4 regions of the Klebsiella sp. HN106 genome follow, and region 1 is predicted to be linked to each of the others. Evidence: predicted binding sites of a transcription regulator. Region 1 holds the regulator's gene; each other region holds the start of a gene.
What was found. The regulator LexA, encoded in region 1, represses DNA repair genes until DNA is damaged. The targets are predictions, from matches to a motif close to TNCTGTATGTACATACAGNA.
Positions count from the first base shown of each region.

Region 2: a site for LexA is predicted at 3,024-3,043, ahead of sbmC (DNA gyrase inhibitor SbmC). Genes of this name have one in related genera too.
Region 3: a site for LexA is predicted at 1,632-1,651, ahead of uvrB (excinuclease ABC subunit UvrB). Genes of this name have one in related genera too.
Region 4: a site for LexA is predicted at 2,725-2,744, ahead of umuD (translesion error-prone DNA polymerase V autoproteolytic subunit). Genes of this name have one in related genera too.

Region 1 covers NZ_JBLURD010000003.1:323,139-327,792, forward strand. Annotated here, with positions in the region: gene zur (zinc uptake transcriptional repressor Zur) at 1-268, shown strand, start outside; gene ACSIPU_RS12515 (CsbD family protein) at 359-568, opposite strand; gene dinF (MATE family efflux transporter DinF) at 705-2,021, opposite strand; gene lexA (transcriptional repressor LexA) at 2,091-2,699, opposite strand; gene ACSIPU_RS12530 (diacylglycerol kinase) at 2,822-3,190, opposite strand; gene plsB (glycerol-3-phosphate 1-O-acyltransferase PlsB) at 3,320-4,654, shown strand, end outside.
Region 2 covers NZ_JBLURD010000001.1:1,184,116-1,188,769, reverse strand. Annotated here, with positions in the region: gene sbcB (exodeoxyribonuclease I) at 1-2, opposite strand, end outside; gene dacD (serine-type D-Ala-D-Ala carboxypeptidase DacD) at 183-1,349, shown strand; gene ACSIPU_RS05620 (capsule assembly Wzi family protein) at 1,503-2,939, shown strand; gene sbmC (DNA gyrase inhibitor SbmC) at 3,066-3,539, shown strand; gene ACSIPU_RS05610 (FUSC family protein) at 3,636-4,654, shown strand, end outside.
Region 3 covers NZ_JBLURD010000002.1:266,693-271,346, forward strand. Annotated here, with positions in the region: gene uvrB (excinuclease ABC subunit UvrB) at 1-1,556, opposite strand, end outside; gene ACSIPU_RS07895 (ABC transporter ATP-binding protein) at 2,268-2,990, shown strand; gene bioD (dethiobiotin synthase) at 2,932-3,654, opposite strand; gene bioC (malonyl-ACP O-methyltransferase BioC) at 3,647-4,402, opposite strand; gene bioF (8-amino-7-oxononanoate synthase) at 4,386-4,654, opposite strand, start outside.
Region 4 covers NZ_JBLURD010000001.1:25,630-30,283, forward strand. Annotated here, with positions in the region: gene ymcF (cold shock small protein YmcF) at 382-570, shown strand; gene ACSIPU_RS00145 (YagU family protein) at 830-1,393, shown strand; gene ACSIPU_RS00150 (PTS sugar transporter subunit IIB) at 1,448-1,762, opposite strand; gene ACSIPU_RS00155 (hypothetical protein) at 1,940-2,131, opposite strand; gene ACSIPU_RS00160 (hypothetical protein) at 2,286-2,480, opposite strand; gene umuD (translesion error-prone DNA polymerase V autoproteolytic subunit) at 2,768-3,187, shown strand; gene umuC (translesion error-prone DNA polymerase V subunit UmuC) at 3,187-4,452, shown strand; gene ACSIPU_RS00175 (oxidoreductase) at 4,616-4,654, opposite strand, start outside.

The DNA.
Region 1 (4,654 bases):
TAGCTACGTGCTGTGCCACCTTTTCGATCAGCCAACCCACAGCTCAGCGATGTTTATTTGCGACCGCTGCGGCGGCGTGAAAGAAGAGTGCGCGGAAGGCGTCGAAGATATAATGCATACGCTGGCGGCAAGAATGGGATTCGCGCTGCGCCACAACGTCATTGAAGCTCACGGCCTCTGCGCTGCCTGCGTCGAGGTCGAATCCTGCAGTACGCCGGGCCACTGTCATCACGACCATACCATCCAGATAAAAAAGAAAGCCCGCTGAGGCGTTAGCCGCAGCGGGAATCAAGGGTAGCAGTACCTCCATGTACCGATCGTGCAGGCAATAACAGTGGGTTAAAACACGACGTTTTCGCTACCAGCGGTAGTCGTTTTTGGTTTCCCAATCGGTCACTTCTTTGTCTGCCTGGTCTTTTTCATATCCATAACGTTCCTGGATTTTACCGACCAGCTGGTCACGCTTACCCTCAATGACGGTCATGTCATCATCAGTCAGCTTGCCCCATTTCTCTTTCGCTTTACCTTTGAACTGTTTCCAGTTACCGCCGATTTCGTCTTTATTCATCATGCATTCCTCATCGTTCGGTTATCGTTCGGTGAATGAACAGCCCGCTGTGTTTCGGACATGACTTAACTATAGATGAGTATTCTGAGTAAGATTTATTATTCGGAATCTTTAACCATCAGATGTACTAAATGCACTACGAAAACCAGGTTCCGCGCCGCCAGTGCCGCCGCCAGATCGCTGCCAGGGAAGCGCCGCGCAGAGCGAGAAAGACCGTCAGCGCCAGCCACAGTCCATGGTTACCGAGCGTGGGTACCGTCAACAGCGTCAGGGCAAACCCCGCCGCCGCCACCGCCATGCTGTTACGCATCTCCGCACCGCGCGTCGCACCGATAAACATGCCGTCCAGCAGGTAGCACCAGACGCCAATGACCGGCAGAATCATCTGCCAGACCAGATAGCGGTCGGCCAGCTGCTGCAGGGAAGGCAGCGAGGTCAGCAACGCAATAATCTGTTCGCCGGCAAGTCCGTAAATCAGCGCAAACGCCAGCGCCACTATCCCTGACTGGCGGCAAGCCGCATGCCAGACAGCCAGCAGCCGTCTATCGTCACGCGCGCCGTAGGCCTGCCCGGAGTGCGCCTCAACGGCGTAGGCAAAACCGTCCAACGCGTAGGCGGTAAAGGTCAGCATCGTCATGAGAACCGCATTGACCGCGACGACATCGGCGCCGAGGCGAGCGCCAAATACCGTTACCGCACCGAAGCAAAGCTGTAGCAGCAGCGAACGCAGCATGATGTCGCGATTCAGCGCCAGCAGGCGACGTATATCGCCGCGCCAGGCGTTTTTTAGCATTAACAGGGAAACGCCGCGCAGCGCCAGCACGCGCCTTGCCATCAGCAGGCCGATAAAGAAAGTGGCGTATTCTGCCGTGACCGTTGCCAGCGCCGCCCCCTGCACGTTCATATGCAGACCCATCACCAGCCATACATCGAGCACAATGTTAAGAACATTGCCGACCACCAGCAGGATCACCGGCGCTCTGGCGTACTGCACGCCCAGCAGCCAGCCCAGCAGGACCAGGTTCGCCAGCGATGCCGGCGCGCTTAGCCAGCGGATCTCAAGGAAGCGTCTGGCCTGTTCGAGCACGGCTTCGCTGCCGCCGACGATGTGCAGCGCCAGGTCGATCAACGGCATCCGCAAGAGCACAATGGCCGCCCCGGCGGCCAGCGCCAGGCACAGCGGCTGCACCAGCGCACGCGCCAGACGCTGCGGATCTTTAGCGCCGTACGCCTGGGCCGTCAGCCCAGTGGTACTCATTCGCAGGAACAACAGCAGCATAAAGAGGAAGCTGGTTGCCGTTGCGCCAACCGCCACGCCCCCCAGATAAACCGGGCTATCGAGATGACCAATAACGGCGGTGTCCACCAGTCCGAGCAGCGGAACGGTGATATTGGAGAAGATCATGGGCAGCGCTAAGCGCCACAGGGCTTTGTCGGCGGCGTTAAAAAACATGGAGAGAGTGCCAAAAAGAGGAAAAACGACGCAGCATCATGCATCAGATGATGCCGCGAGAGGAAGAGTTTACTGCCAGTTGCCGTTGCGAATAACGCCGACGGCCAGGCCTTCAATGGTGAAACTTTGTTGACGAAGATCCACCACGATTGGCGAAAATTCGCTGTTTTCCGGCAGCAGTTCGACGACGTTACCCTGCTTTTTCAGGCGCTTTACGGTCACTTCTTCGTCAATACGCGCCACAACTACCTGGCCGTTACGCACATCCTGAGTTTTATGGACTGCCAGCAGGTCGCCATCAAGAATGCCGATGTCTTTCATCGACATACCGCTGACGCGCAGCAGAAAATCGGCATTCGGTTTAAACATGGCCGGATCGACCTGATAGTGGCCTTCAATATGCTGCTGGGCCAGCAGCGGTTCCCCTGCTGCTACGCGGCCAATAAGCGGCAGGCCCGTTTCTTCTTCCGTCAGCAGACGAATACCGCGGGAGGCGCCGGAAACGATTTCGATTGCGCCTTTACGCGCCAGCGCTTTCAGGTGCTCTTCCGCCGCGTTTGGGGAACGGAACCCCAAGCGCTGAGCAATCTCCGCACGCGTCGGCGGCATGCCCGTCTGGCTGATATGATCCCGAATGAGATCAAACACCTCTTGCTGCCTGGTCGTTAACGCTTTCATTCCGCCCCCTGGGTGTATATACAGTTATGCTGTGAGTATATACAGCTAACGGTGATTTTGGAACCACATTTCACACAAAAATCAGGAGTTTCTTTTCGTTTTGCGAGCCGCTACGACAGGAGTTAGCGGTAATTTGCCCATAAAAGGGTTCCCCAGGTGATCAGCGCGATGACAATCGCCAGCAAAACCGCCGCAGAGCCCATGTCTTTCGCGCGCCCGGAAAGCTCATGATGCTCAGGGCCTATACGGTCCACGACCGCTTCAATCGCGCTGTTGATAATTTCAACTATCATCACTATCAGGACCGAGCCAATTAACAGCACCCGGGTAATGGCATCGACGTCTAACCAGCAGGCAATCACCACGGCAATGATGGCCGCGATGCCTTCCTGACGAAATGCGGCCTCGTTGACCCATGCCGCCCGGAATCCTTTCCAGGAATACCCTGCCGCTTTAATAATTCGGGTTAACCCAGTGGTATTATTGGCCATCAAACAAACCTTTTTATGTAAATGACGTCAATGAGTGTACGCGTTTGCCGCGTTACAACGGAAATTTTGCGCACTTTCTGTTATTCTTGCGGCGCATTTGCATGATTAACCAGAGGCTTCACATCGTCTATGTCTGGCTGGCAACGAATTTACTATAAATTACTGAATTTACCATTAAGGGCGCTGGTAAAAAGCAAGTCGATTCCGGCACAACCTGCTCAAGAGTTAGGCCTGGATACCTCGCGGCCCATTATGTACGTCCTGCCCTACAATTCGAAGGCGGACCTGCTGACGCTGCGCGCGCAATGTCTGGAGCATGAGTTACCGGACCCGCTGGAGCCGCTGGAGATCGACGGCGCCCTGCTTCCGCGCTACGTATTTATCCACGGCGGACCGCGCGTATTCACCTATTACACGCCGAAAGAAGAGTCTATCAAGCTCTTTCACGACTATCTGGATTTGCACCGTAATCACCCCGATCTTGATGTGCAAATGGTGCCAGTCTCGGTCATGTTCGGTCGCGCACCGGGGCGTGAAAAAGGCGAGGTTAACCCGCCACTGCGCATGCTCAACGGCATTCAGAAATTCTTCGCCGTTCTGTGGCTGGGCCGCGACAGCTTTGTGCGTTTCTCGCCTTCGGTCTCGCTGCGTAAAATGGCGGACGAACACGGCACCGATAAAACTATCGCTCAGAAGCTGGCCCGCGTGGCGCGTATGCACTTCGCCCGTCAGCGTCTGGCGGCGGTCGGTCCGCGCCTGCCTGCGCGCCAGGATCTGTTCAATAAACTGCTGGCGTCGAAAGCCATTGCCCGTGCGGTAGAAGACGAAGCGCGCAGCAAGAAAATTTCTCATGAAAAGGCGCAGCAAAACGCTATCGCCCTGATGGAAGAGATCGCCGCGAACTTCTCCTATGAGATGATTCGCCTGACAGACCGCGTGCTGGGCTTTACCTGGAACCGACTGTATCAGGGCATTAACGTGCATAACGCCGAGCGCGTGCGCCAGCTGGCGCACGAAGGCCACGAGATCGTTTATGTCCCGTGCCACCGCAGCCATATGGATTATCTGCTGCTCTCGTACGTGATTTATCATCAGGGCCTGGTTCCGCCGCATATCGCCGCCGGTATCAACCTGAACTTCTGGCCTGCCGGGCCGATTTTCCGTCGCGGCGGCGCTTTCTTCATTCGCCGTACGTTCAAGGGCAATAAGCTCTATTCGACGGTATTCCGCGAATACCTCGGCGAGCTGTTCAGCCGCGGCTACTCCGTAGAATACTTCGTTGAGGGCGGCCGCTCTCGTACCGGACGCCTGCTGGATCCGAAAACCGGTACCCTGTCGATGACCATTCAGGCGATGCTGCGCGGCGGTAATCGCCCCATCACCCTGGTGCCAATCTACATCGGCTACGAGCACGTGATGGAGGTTGGTACCTACGCTAAAGAGCTGCGCGGAGCGACAAAAGAG
Region 2 (4,654 bases), on a different contig from region 1:
ATAATCTGTTCATTATCCCTGGTGGCGAGCAGCCATCATGGTAAACGATTTGCCGGGCCATCAGAAGGGTATCGGCCTTACCTGACACCGCCAGTGTCATATTTTCTTGCAATTAAACCCTGATATGAAACGAGAAGTTCCGTAAAAAGGACGGCGAATCTGTCAATTTAGAGGATATGCCGTTGAAAGGCCGTTTGTTTATTGCTGTATCTTTGCTCGCTGCGAGCGTTTCTTGCGCATTTGCCGCCAATGATTTTCCCGTCAACGTGACGCCGCCTTCCATTCAGGCCGGTTCCTGGGTGCTGATGGATTACACCACCGGCCAGGTCCTTACCGCCGGTAACGAGCATCAGCAGCGCAATCCCGCCAGCCTGACCAAACTGATGACCGGCTATGTGGTCGATCGCGCCATCGACAGCCACCGCATCACCTTTGACGACATCGTCACCGTCGGTAAAGACGCCTGGGCGCAGGGCAATCCGGTCTTTAAGGGATCTTCCCTGATGTTTCTTAAGCCCGGCGATCGGGTTAGCGTACGCGACTTGAGCCGCGGGCTCATCGTTGACTCCGGCAACGATGCCTGCGTGGCGCTGGCGGATTATGTTGCCGGCGGCCAGCCGCAGTTTGTCGCGCTGATGAACAGCTATGTGGACAAACTGCATTTACAGGATACCCATTTTGAAACCGTTCACGGCCTCGACGCGCCGGGGCAGCATAGCTCAGCCTACGATCTGGCGGTACTCTCGCGGGCGATTATTCACGGCGAGCCGGACGTTTATCATATGTACAGCCAGAAGAGTCTGACGTGGAACGGCATTACCCAGCAGAACCGCAATGGTCTGCTGTGGGATAAAACTATGAACGTTGATGGTCTGAAAACCGGCCATACCTCCGGCGCTGGCTTCAATCTGATTGCCTCCGCGGTGGACGGCCAGCGCCGGCTGATTGCGGTAGTCATGGGGGCCGACAGTCCGAAAGGGCGTGAACAGCAGGCGGCGAAGCTGCTGCACTGGGGCCAGCAAAACTTCGATACCGTCCAGGTCCTGCAGGACGGCAAGCAGGTCGGCGTTGAGCGTATCTGGTATGGCGATAAAGAGCAGATTAGGCTGGGGACCGATCAGGACTTCTGGTTAGCGCTGCCGAAATCGGAAGTCTCACGCATTAAGGCGAAATATGTGCTGGATAAAAAAGTGCTGGAAGCGCCGATTGCCGCCCACCAGCGGGTCGGTGAAATCTCGCTTTATGATGGCGATAAAGTCGTCGCCCACTGGCCGCTGGTGACGCTGGAAAGCGTCGGCAAGGGCGGCATGCTGTCGCGCTTTAGCGATTATCTGCATCAAAAACTGTAACTTCTCCGCCGCTCCGCCCGGAGCGGCATCTCGTAGCTGTTTGATTATTATGCTGCTTCGGTTGGCGCTTTGTTTAGTGTCCATCCCTTACCTTACCCGGTCACCATTCAGGAAATCCCCTGGCGCTTGTGCGCCCAAAATGGAGCTGGGAAGATGAAATACTTTGCGCGTAGTGCGCTTTCTCTGGGACTTTTCGCCGTTTTTAGCACCTCTGGTTTTGCCTCTGGCCTCGTTCTGGCCGATAACGAATTCCGCAATGATTTAACCTGGTTATCCGACCGCGGAACCCTCTCTTTAAGTTTGTCCACCTGGCCGTTGAGCGAAGAAGAGATTAATCGTGCGCTGGCCAATGCCCATCCGACAACATCCGCCGAGCGGGTGGTTCTGAGTCGGGTAAATCAGCGTTTAAGGGCGCTCAAAGCCGACGTGCGCGTTACCGGTTACAGTTCCACTGATAAGCCGGGAACTCCGCAGGGGTTTGCCCAGTCTTATCCTGCTGACCAGTCGCTTTCTCTCGCCCTGAACAACAGCGGTGAATGGTGGGATCTGCATCTACAGGGCAATGTTGAAGGCGACAAACGCATCGACAACGGCTCCAGCGTAAACGCCAACGGCGCATACGGCGCGGTAAAACTGTGGAACCAGTGGCTGGCGTTCGGGCAAATCCCGCAGTGGTGGGGACCGGGTTATGAAGGGAGTTTGATTCGCTCCGATGCCGCGCGTCCCATGACCGGTTTTCTGCTGCAGCGTGCAGAACAGCGGGCGCCGGAAACCTCATGGCTAAGCTGGATTGGCCCCTGGCAGTATCAACTTTCCGCCAGCCAGATGAACCAGTACGCCGCCGTACCGCATACCAAAATCTTCGGCGGTCGCCTGACGTTTTCGCCCATCTCCTCGCTGGAACTGGGCGCTTCGCGCGTTATGCAGTGGGGCGGCGAAGGGCGACCTTCATCATTCAGCAGCTTCTGGGACGGCCTGACCGGCAATGATAACACCGGTGAATCGGCCGACGATCCCGGCAATCAGCTGGCCGGTTTTGATTTCAAGCTGAAGCTGGCGCCAACCTTGGGCTGGCCGGTGAGCATTTACGGCCAGATGATCGGCGAGGATGAAGCCGGATACTTGCCCTCGGCGCACCTCTACCTTGGCGGCGTGGAAGGGCACCATCAGTGGAACAGCAATGCGGTTAATTGGTATCTGGAAGCCCACGATACCCGCTCGAATATGGGACGCACCAACTATATCTATAACCACTTTATCTATAAAGATGGCTACTATCAGCAGGGCTACCCGCTGGGCGATGCGATGGGCGGCGATGGACGCCTGTATGCCGGTAAGGTGGAGCTGGTCACCGAAGAAAATCAGCGCTGGAGCGCGCGCCTGGTCTACGCGGAAGTCAATCCGAAGAACCAACGAATCAATAAAGCCTTCCCGCACGCCGACACGCTGAAGGGCATACAGCTGGGCTGGAGCGGCGATGTCATGCCGACGGTTCGCCTGAATACCTCCATGTGGTACACCGATGCAAACCACAGCGCCAGCGACGATGTTGGGGCCAGCATCGGCATTGAACTGCCGTTCAGTTTATAACCCGCCGGGGGCGTTTTTTTAATCTTCTTGCCGCGCGGATTTGTGAATTGCCGCACATACTATGGGTGATTGTACTGTTAGATTACATGTATATACATACAGTATTTTATCAACAGTGGAGGCAACATGGACTATAACGTTAAATCCGTAGGCAAGAAGAAAATTGCCGGTTTTCATCTGGTCGGCCCCTGGGAACAGACGGTTAAACAGGGGTTTGAACAGCTGATGATGTGGGTCGACAACAGCCAGGTTCCTGCGCAGGAGTGGGTGGCCGTTTACTACGACAATCCAGACGAAGTCCCGGCGGAAAAGCTGCGCTGCGACACCGCCGTCACGGTGGCGGAAGACTATCAGATCCCTGAAGGAAGTGAAGGCGTGATGATGACCGAAATCGCCGGCGGCGAGTATGCCGTTGCCCGCGCCAGAGTCGAGAATTTCGATTTTGCGACTCCGTGGTATCAGTTCTTCGAAAGTCTGATGCAAAGCACAGAGCATCAGATGGCGATGAAGCCCTGTTTTGAAGTCTACCTTAACGATGGTAACCAGGACGGCTACTGGGACATTGATATGTATATCGCGGTTGAACCCGTAGTGAAGTGAACTTATCCCTTTAATTGACAAGGTTTCTTACATTCGCGTGATGCTTGCGGCGAAAAAGCAGTTACAATTGCCCTTTTCGTTGTGTCGGAGTCGGTTGTGCGCGCGGATAAATCACTTAAGCCATTTGAAATTCGGCTGTATCGCCATTACCGCATCGTCCATGGCGTGCGAATAGCATTGGCCTTTGTGCTCACCTTTGTGCTGGTGCGCCTGCTTAACGTGCCGGAAGGTACCTGGCCTCTCATCACCCTGGTGGTGGTGATGGGGCCTATCTCCTTCTGGGGAAACGTCGTCCCGCGCGCGTTTGAGCGTATCGGCGGCACGATCCTCGGCTCGGCGCTCGGGCTGGTGGCGCTCAAGCTGGAACTTATCTCTCTGCCCATTATGCTGCTGTGGTGCGCGGTGGCGATGTTCCTCTGCGGCTGGCTGGCGTTGGGTAAAAAGCCCTACCAGGCGCTGTTGATCGGCATCACGCTGGCGGTGGTGGTCGGCGCGCCGCCGGGCGATATGACGACCGCGCTATGGCGAAGCGGCGACGTTATCTTTGGCTCCCTGCTGGCTATGCTGTTTACCGGTATCTGGCCGCAGCGGGCTTTCCTGCACTGGCGCATCCAGATGGCCAGCTACGTCACCGCCTTCAACCGTCTGTATCAGGCGGGTTTCTCGCCGAACCTCGTCGAGCGTCCGCGTCTGGAAAAGCATATGCAGAAGGTGCTTAACGATGTGGTCAAAATGCGCGGATTAATTACGCCCGCCAGCAAAGAGACGCATATCCAGAAGGCCATCTTTGAAGCGATCCAGACTGTTAGCCGTAATCTGGTGTGCATGCTGGAGCTGCAAATCAACGCCTACTGGGCATCGCGTCCCGGCCATTTTGTTATGCTGAATGCCCATACGCTGCGCGAAACGCAGCAAATGACCCAGCAGACGTTGCTGACTATCGCCCATGCATTGTATGAGGGCAATCCGCAGCCGATTCTTGCTAACAATGAAAAGCTCAACGAAATTGTGGCCGAGCTGCGCCAGCTCATCAAAGAGCAGCAGGACGACAATTTCTCTGAAACGCCAATCCATGGTTATGTCTGGCTAACCATCGAACTGGCGCGGCAGCTTGA
Region 3 (4,654 bases), on a different contig from region 1:
GCCACCAGCGAGACTTCCGGCATATCCAGACCTTCACGCAGGAGGTTGATCCCTACCAGCACGTCAAACTCGCCGAGGCGCAGATCGCGGATAATCTCCATACGCTCGACGGTATCGATATCCGAATGCAGGTAGCGCACCCGCTCGCCGTGCTCTTCCAGATATTCGGTTAAGTCTTCCGCCATCCGTTTGGTCAGCGTGGTGACCAATACGCGCTCGTTGATCGCGGTACGCAGGCGAATTTCCGACAGCAGGTCGTCGACCTGAGTGGCTACCGGGCGCACTTCGATGACCGGATCCAGTAGCCCGGTCGGGCGGACAACCTGGTCGACGACTTCGTCGCCGGATTTATCCAGCTCATAGGCGCCCGGCGTTGCCGAAACGTAGATCGTTTGCGGCGCCAGGGCCTCAAACTCTTCAAACTTCATCGGACGGTTATCCAGCGCGGACGGCAGACGGAAACCGTACTCCACCAGCGTCTCTTTACGCGCCCGGTCTCCGCGGTACATGCCGCCGATTTGCGGAATCGTGACGTGGGATTCATCAATCACCAGCAGACCATCCGCCGGCAGGTAGTCGAACAGCGTGGGCGGCGGCTCGCCCGGCCCGCGCCCTGACAGATAGCGCGAGTAGTTTTCAATCCCCGAGCAGTAGCCTAGCTCGTTCATCATTTCGAGATCGAACTGGGTACGCTGGCTGAGGCGCTGCTCTTCCAGCAGCTTATTGTTTTCCAGCAGCGCCTTACGCCGCTCCGCCAGCTCGGTTTTGATCTCTTCCATCGCCTGGACAATACGTTCGCGCGGAGTGACGTAGTGGGTTTTCGGGTAGACGGTAAAGCGCGGGATCGTCGACTCGATGTGGCCGGTGAGCGGGTCGAACAGCGACAGGCGCTCGACTTCTTCATCGAACAGCTCTACGCGCAGCGCGACGTCGTCAGACTCCGCCGGGAAGATATCGATCACCTCGCCGCGCACGCGGAAGGTACCCCGCTGGAAGGCCTGATCGTTGCGGGTATACTGCAGTTCAGCCAGGCGGCGCAAAATGGCGCGCTGGTCGATGATCATGCCGACCGTCAGGTGCAGCATCATCTTCAGATAGAGGTCCGGATCGCCGAGACCGTAGATGGCGGAGACCGAGGCAACCACCACCACGTCACGACGCTCCAGCAGCGCTTTGGTTGCCGACAGACGCATCTGTTCAATATGTTCGTTTACCGAAGCATCTTTCTCGATGAAGGTGTCCGAGCTTGGCACATAGGCTTCCGGCTGATAGTAGTCGTAGTACGAGACGAAATACTCCACCGCGTTCTCCGGGAAGAACTCTTTCATCTCGCCGTATAGCTGCGCCGCCAGCGTTTTGTTCGGCGCCAGCACCATCGTCGGGCGCTGCAGGTCGGCAATGACGTTGGCGATGGTAAAAGTTTTACCTGAGCCGGTCACCCCGAGCAGCGTTTGATGCGCCAGGCCATCTTCCAGCCCCTCTTCCAGGCGACGAATGGCTTCCGGCTGGTCGCCGGAGGGACGGAAAGCAGAATGCAGCTTGAACGGTTTACTCATCTATCAGGACCTGAAGAAGGGTTGAACGGCAGGTCTTTAATTCTACTCGCCAGCACAGCTTTTGCCAATAAAAAATACTGGATATAAAAACAGTATCCTATTATCGTATCCGGGCGAATCAGCCCTTTTTGCCGTCAGAATAGACGAATAAATAGCGCTTTTGCGCATAATCCACCACTCTGTGGGGTTATCCCCAGAAAGTATTGACATTTAACATTTGTCAAGCGAGTGGATGAATGTTTTATGGCAGCCGGTGACACTTTTCTTACAGGCATTGCTTTTATTTAAGCATTTGAAATATAATGAAATTTAATAAAAGACGGGTTTCGCGTCAATTCGCCCGCAGGCCGCGTAGTCTCTAGCTTACCGCAAGTTTTCTAACTCTAATACACAAGGTTATCCACAGGAATAGTGGATAACTGTCTGCAGCCCCTGACCCAAGCCACCCGAACAAAACCGAGCGGACCGGCAAAACCCGCTGCGAAAAAATTTTATTGAATTTTTTTTGCTGTTTATCGGCAAAGATTAGCTGGATTTTTTATTATTTTTTGCACCACATTCCAGCGCGCGGGCACCGGGAAAGTGCAAGCGCCGTCCGCTTTCTGACGCCGCCGCCTGCATTCAACGGCAAAAACCGAGAGTTCTTTTTCCTGGCAAGAGATTTGCAGCATCTTCTCGTCGCCTGATATCTCAGGAAAGGAGAAAACGTCTATGTTGAGTCTACGTGCCGTGAATCACTATTACGGAAGCCAGCACACGCTATGGAATGTTGACCTTGAACTCTGGCCGGGGAAATGCACCTGCGTGATGGGGCGTCAGGGCATGGGTAAAACCACGCTGGTTAACTGTATTACCGGGCATCTGCCGGTCGCCAGCGGCAGTATGACCTGGCAGGACGCGGGGGCGGCTCCTTATGACCTGATGCCGCTCTCCGCCCAGTCGCGCAGCGCTATCGGTATAGGGTACGTCCCGCAGGATAAACGTATTTTTTCGCAGCTAAGCGTTGAGGAAAATCTGCATATAGCCCTTGCTGCGGGCGGCGAATCCGCATCGGGCATGGCCGGAGAGATTTATGAGCTCTTTCCGGAGCTTTACGCGCTGCGCCAAAGTAAAGGGATTACCCTGACCGCCGACGACCAGTACCAGCTCGCGCTGGCGAGGGCGTTGATAACCCGCCCGCGCCTGCTGATCCTCGACGAACCCTCACGCGGCGGCGGCCCGCGCTTTTTGCACAAGCTCGGGGATTTACTGGTACGGTTGAACCGCGATATTGGCCTGACGGTGCTGATCGCCGAACAACACCTGCCGTTTATCCGTCGGGTGGCGGATCGTTTCTGTCTCCTGCACTGCGGACGCAGCGTGGCCCAGGGCGACGTTATGCAGTTGGATGCGCCGCTGCTGGCAAAATGGATGACGCCGGATCCAGCGCGCTGAGATCGAGATACTGGCCGAGATCCTCGCGCTGCTGCGCATTCGCCAGCCACGGAATTTCTCCAAGCAGCGGCGCGGGCAGTACGCGCTCTAGCGTTGCCAGATATTCAGAGTGACGCTTGCCCGGCGGCTGGATATCGTTGGCGATCCATCCCGCCAGCGGCAGTCCGGCCTGCTGCACCGCCTGTGCGGTCAGCATCGCGTGGTTGATGCACCCCAGCTTGACCCCGACGACGAGAATCACCGGTAGCCGCTCCGCCTGTACCCAATCGGCAAAGGTCAGCGTTTCTGACAGCGGCGTAAACCAGCCCCCCGCCCCTTCCACCAGTACCCAATCAGACCGTTCCTCCAGTTCGCGCAGACCCGCAGAGATCGCGGCGGCGTCAATCGGCCTCCCTTCATCGGCGCTAATGATATGCGGCGAGGTCGGCTCGGCAAAGGTAAAGGGATTAACCTGTTCGTAGCGCAGCACCGCGCGGCTATTGCGCTGCAGGGCCAACGCATCTTCATTGCGCAATCCCTGCGCCGTATGGTCGCTGCCGGAGGCCACCGGTTTATAGCCCGCGCTATGAAATCCCGCGCGGTTAGCCGCCTGCAGCAGCGCGCAGCTGGCGACGGTTTTCCCCACTTCGGTGTCGGTACCGGTAACGAAAAAACGTTTAATCACGTTCGATGACTCCTGTAAAAAGTTGGTACGTCAGCGGACTTTGTCCCTGCTGCTGCGGCCAGGCGAGCTGAAGCTGCCGCAGCTTACCGCGGCTGAGCGGCGCAGGGCTGCGTCCGTGGTGCAGATGGGTAGCGCCGATGCCTTTCAGCGAGCGCATCGCGCTGAGCGCATCGGTAAACGGCAGCGTAATGGCATGGACGCGGCCGGTCGCGCGGCGACCGGCCAGCGCATCACGCACCGCCTGCTCGCTGAGAAAACGGTTGGCGTGCGGCTGCTCATCGATAGCTCGCCAGGCCTGGTTCAGCTCCGGCAAAGAGCCCGCCAGTAGGGTGCTGAACGCCACGCGTCCGCCGGGCCGCACCACCCGGGAAAGTTCGTCAAGGGCGGTGACGAGGTTGTCGCACCACTGCACCGCCAGGTTGCTCCACGCCAGGTCGACGCAGCCGTTCGCCAGCGGCAGCGCTTCGATGTCGCCTTCGACGTAGCGATGCGCGCAGCCGCCGCGGCGGGCTTCAGCCAGCATGTCGACGGAAAGGTCCAGCGCCGTCACCCGACTCCCCGCATCAAGCCAGAAGCGGCTCATGCTACCGGGACCGCAACCCGCGTCCAGCACCTCGGGGAAGGTTTTAATATCGAGCTGCGCCAGCAGCAGAGAGGCGCTACGCCGCTGTAATTCGTCATGCAGGGCGTACTGTCCCGCCGCGCGGCCAAACGCCGCCGCTACCGCGCGTTTATTCACCACCGTCATGCAGTACCTCCAGCAGCCGGGCAATATCGGCGGAATCGTGCGCAGCGGTCAACGTCAGGCGCAGGCGGGCGCTACCGACGGGAACCGTCGGCGGGCGGATTGCCGTCGCCCAGCAGCCGCGCTCGCGTAGACAGGCTGCCAGCCGCAGCGCGCGAGCGTTATCGCCGACGATCAGCGGCTGAATCGCGCTGTCAGAATGGGTCAGTTCGCCGGAATAATGGGTCATTTCGCGGCGAAAATCTGCAATATGGC
Region 4 (4,654 bases), on a different contig from region 1:
GTCTAAGCCCGAGTAGACAAGTTCAGAAGCTGACGCGAACGGTGATAGCAAAGTGGTAGTTTTAGTACCGCCGTTTAGCGTGAAAAAGTGCAAAAGAGATATCGCTATCCTGAAAGCACGCAACTTTTTATTGAAATTTACCGAACATTACGTGCCCTGAGGGCAAATTAAGCAAACAACAACATTAAAAAATCGCTGGTGCAGTAATAGAGCTCAATCTGGACTAAGCTTCAGAGGCATCTATCAGAAGTAATGACAATGAGTCATTGTTATTCTCAACCATTCAGAGCAGCGCGTTGACGCTGTAACAGAAAGCCGGGAAGGTGATTTCTGTGAATGTTCCTGCGGTAGAGAATGTTGTAGCAAAAAGAGGCTAACATCATGATTGACCACATTCATTTCAGGTGCCCATGCTGTCATGGGTCACAGTACAGAACATCGACTTACGATGTGTCTGAAAAAAATCCGTTTGGCGCGAAATGCATTTTTTGTAAATCGGCAATGATTACATTCGATAATATCGCCCCGCATATTGCCAGAAACTCGGCATCGCTCGAGTTACGCAAGTAACCTGGCGGCCCTGAAAGGGGCCATTAATCTTAAATTATTCAATATTGTCACCCTTTTGTCACTAAGCTGCCTGCGGGCGGCTTTTTTGTGTAAAAAAATCGCTTACGATTCGCAGGCGAAAGCATTATGGCCATAATTACAGTACATAACTGGTAGCACCGGCATCCGGAAAAGTGTGATCTTGATCAATGTTGCCTGCCCGTAATGCCATTAAAAATGAGATAAGAAAAATAAATGTAATGGATTAATGGTGATTAATATGGCGATTAAAGAGTTTTTTATTCAGACACAACCGGAAAGGCGCCGTTATGGCGTAGCGCTATTTGTCGGGGTGGTTGCAGGGATTATGTCTGCGTTCGTTAAATGGGGTGCGGAAGTTCCTTTACCCCCTCGAACCTTTTCCGGTGGCAGGGATGAGTTTAATCCGCCGTATCTTTTCTTGCGCGACTATCTGGGAATTGACCCCACGCATACGGTATATACTTTTTCCGAGCATATCATTAATCCGGTTATGGTGACGCATATTATATTCTCTCTGGTGTTTGCGGTGGGATATTGCGTTGTTGCTGAAATCTTTCCGAAAGTCAAATTATGGCAGGGGGCGTGGGCAGGGATTGTTGCTACCATTGCCGTTCACTGGATCTCATTTCCGTTACTGGGCCTGACGCCTTCCTTATTGAATATTCCTGCAGATGAGTATATTTCGGAGTTAGTGGGGCATATTTTTTGGTTCTGGGCGATTGAGATGATTCGTCGCGACCTTCGCAACCGCATTACTCACCAGCCTGACGCCGAAGTGCCTCTGGATGCGCCCTTCAGATAATTGGCTCCGCAGGAACCCGTGTGTCCACGGGTTCTTGTGGCCAGGACTTTCAGACTAAACCAGAGCACGCGGCATTGTATTCAGCGCGAAATTGAGGATCTTTTCGCCATCAAATGTAGCGTAGGGCAAGCTTTCAATAACAGCAATTTCTTGAGGTAAATGCAACGCAGCAATAAATTCGGCAATTTTATACTGAATATGTGGCGCGATCAGAACGCCATCAAAGGCGGGGGCGATGCTAAAGAAGTTTTCAACCCCAACGGCGCTGATTAAGCGATCGCATTGTCGGTCATCAGCTATTTTTTGCATCCTTCGGGCAATAATACCTGCCGTTTCGCCGAACAGACAGCAGATTAGTAGTTTTTTCACGTTTTAACCCTCGGTGAGTAACCGTAGCTACCTTATTCCTCTCTGATTATCGAAAATGCGCGCTGCATCAATTTTTCACGGCAATTTATGCAGATATTTCTTGTGTCTGAGAGCATCACAGATACGTCAATCGACGGCCTCTGTGACGCTGTGAATGGCAGGAGGTTAACGCGCAGACTACTTTATTTTCCGTGAAATTACGAAGCGATCGCCAACTCGCGTAAGCTTTGCTCCATGTGTACAATACTCAATAGCAAAATTAAAGAACTCATCGGAGTCGAGCTCGAAATCCAGTTCTATTTTAACGGTATCGTCGGACTGCAGTAGCTGCTTTGCCTGTTCCAGATTGCTGGCTTTTAACATGGCCATCTCTTCACCTCGTTTTAGCGCTGGTGGGATCCGGGGTTTAGCTTACAGCCTTTATTTTACGTTACCGTGACATGACTATTACCTGAACTTCTGCCGTTTGCCCACGGAAATCATCGCTATGGCTGAGCCGATAGCGATGGTATTAAGTACATTCTCAATCAACGTTATTGAAGTAGTCCCGCGCCGCCGCCTCAACGTTCTTTGCATCAATGCCCGTTTTCTCGGTGATAGAAGCAACAAACGGCTTGAACTTCTCCGTCATCACATGGCCGCCATCCCAGTGGGCAACATAAAAGCGGCACTGATAACGATAAAAGTGGAGAGTCTTATCTCCTAACGTGTAATACATATGAATCTCCAGTTCAGTATGTCGGGTGGACAACAGCAGGTTATGTGCAAAGAGCGCATCTACGGATTCTATCCTCCTCCCAAATTGAGGAAATTTCCAGCGCGCAGTGCAAAACCATCTGGAATACGTAGGTCCGGGAGTGGCCTGCCTGCGGCAGTCATGGTCTCAGGCAGAATTTTACGTCTTTTTATGTTTTCGCCTCAATGTTTGCCGGGCGGCTTGATAAACTCGGCTGAAAAATTAATACTGTATATAAACACAGTATTGATGTGGGAGGATCTATTTTGATGTTCAATAAACCGGCTGAAATGCGTGAAATCTTGTCGATTCCGATGTTTAGTGACCTTGTGTCGTGCGGCTTTCCCAGCCCGGCGCAGGATTACATCGAGAAGGGGATAGACCTCAATGAGCTTTGTATCAGCCATCCTGCGGCAACCTATTTTGTTATGGCGACCGGCATGTCGATGGTGGATGCCGGCATTTATGAAGGTACGTTGCTGGTGGTGGATCGCGGCCTGAAGGCGAAGCATGGTGATATCATCATTGCCGCTATCGGCGGCGAATACACGGTTAAACGCCTGTGTACGCACCCCACGATGCAACTGCTGCCGATGAATCCGGATTTTCCGCCGATTGTGCTGCACAACGACGGTGAAGAGCTGGAGATTTTTGGCGTAGTCACTTTCAGCATCAACAGGCTGCGCTGATGTTTGCCCTGGTCGATGTGAATTCATTTTATGCCAGCTGTGAAATGGTCTTTCGTCCTGATTTACGTGGGCGCCCCGTGGTGGTGTTAAGCAATAACGACGGCTGCGTAATCGCGAGGAATCACGAGGCTAAACTGCTGGAGATCCCGATGGGCGCGCCGTATTTCAAAATGAAATCACAGTTTGAGCGTCATCAGGTGGCGGTATTTAGCAGCAACTATGCGCTTTATGGCGATATGTCCCAGCGCGTTATGACCCTTCTTGAGGAGCTGTCTCCCGCGGTGTATCAATATTCCATTGATGAAGCGTTTGTGAATCTCAGCGGCATCCATCGCACTGAGGAGCTTGAAGCATTCGGGCGCCACGTGCGAAGTACGCTGCTGCAGTGTACCGGATTGACGGTCGGGGTCGGGATCGGGCCGACGAAAACGCTGGCCAAGCTGGCTAATTATGCGGCCAAAAGATGGCCAAAATTCGAGGGTGTTGTCGATCTCTCTTTACAAGCCAGGCAGAGGAAACTGCTGGCGAAGGTTGCCGTCGGCGAAATCTGGGGGGTGGGGCGGCGCATGGCGAAAAAGCTGAATGATATGGGAATTACCACGGCTCTAGAACTTGCCGAAATGCCCGCTTCCCTCATCAGAAAAAATTTCAGCGTGGTGATGGAACGCACCGTGCGTGAGCTACGAGGTGAGTCCTGCCTTGAACCTGAAGAGTATATGCCCACGAAACAGCAAATCATTAGTTCGCGTTCATTCAGTCAGAAGGTAAGCGAATATGGGCCGATGCGCGAAGCCATATGCAGCCATGCGGTACGCGCGGCGGAAAGGCTGCGCGCGCAGCATCAGTATTGCCGCTATGTTTCAGTATTCCTGAAAACCAGTCCTTTCGCCGGCAATGACGTCTATTACGGTAACGATGCCGGGACAGAAATTCACATTCCGACTCAGGATAGCCGGGATATCGTTGCCGCAGCGGTAAAATGCCTGGAGACTATCTGGCGGGAGGGACACCGATATCAAAAGTGCGGTGTGATGCTGGGTGATTTCTTTAGCCGGGGCGTGGCCCAGTTAGGCCTGTTTGATGACTATCGCCCGCGCGCCAACAGCGAACAGTTGATGGAGGTGCTTGATTTTGTGAATCGGCGTGAAAAAGGTCGGCTCTGGTTTGCCGGGCAGGGGATTACGCGTAGCTGGGAGATGAAACGGCACAGGCTGTCTCCAGCCTACACCACCCGGTTCAGCGACCTGCTGCGGGTCAAACTGTAAGCCAGTATGAACGGGCGCTTTATTCGCTGCCTCACGCTGTCGCCAACAAGCCCTCTCTGATACCCCGCTCAGCGTAACGCCGGGAGCCAGCGAAGAGAACTTTCCCGGAACCGATGCAGGCGCACCGACCCGGGAATCCGCCATCAGACAGCTAGCGCAGCGCTTACTTCAGACCTGCCAGTTCCTCTGCGGTCAGCGCTAA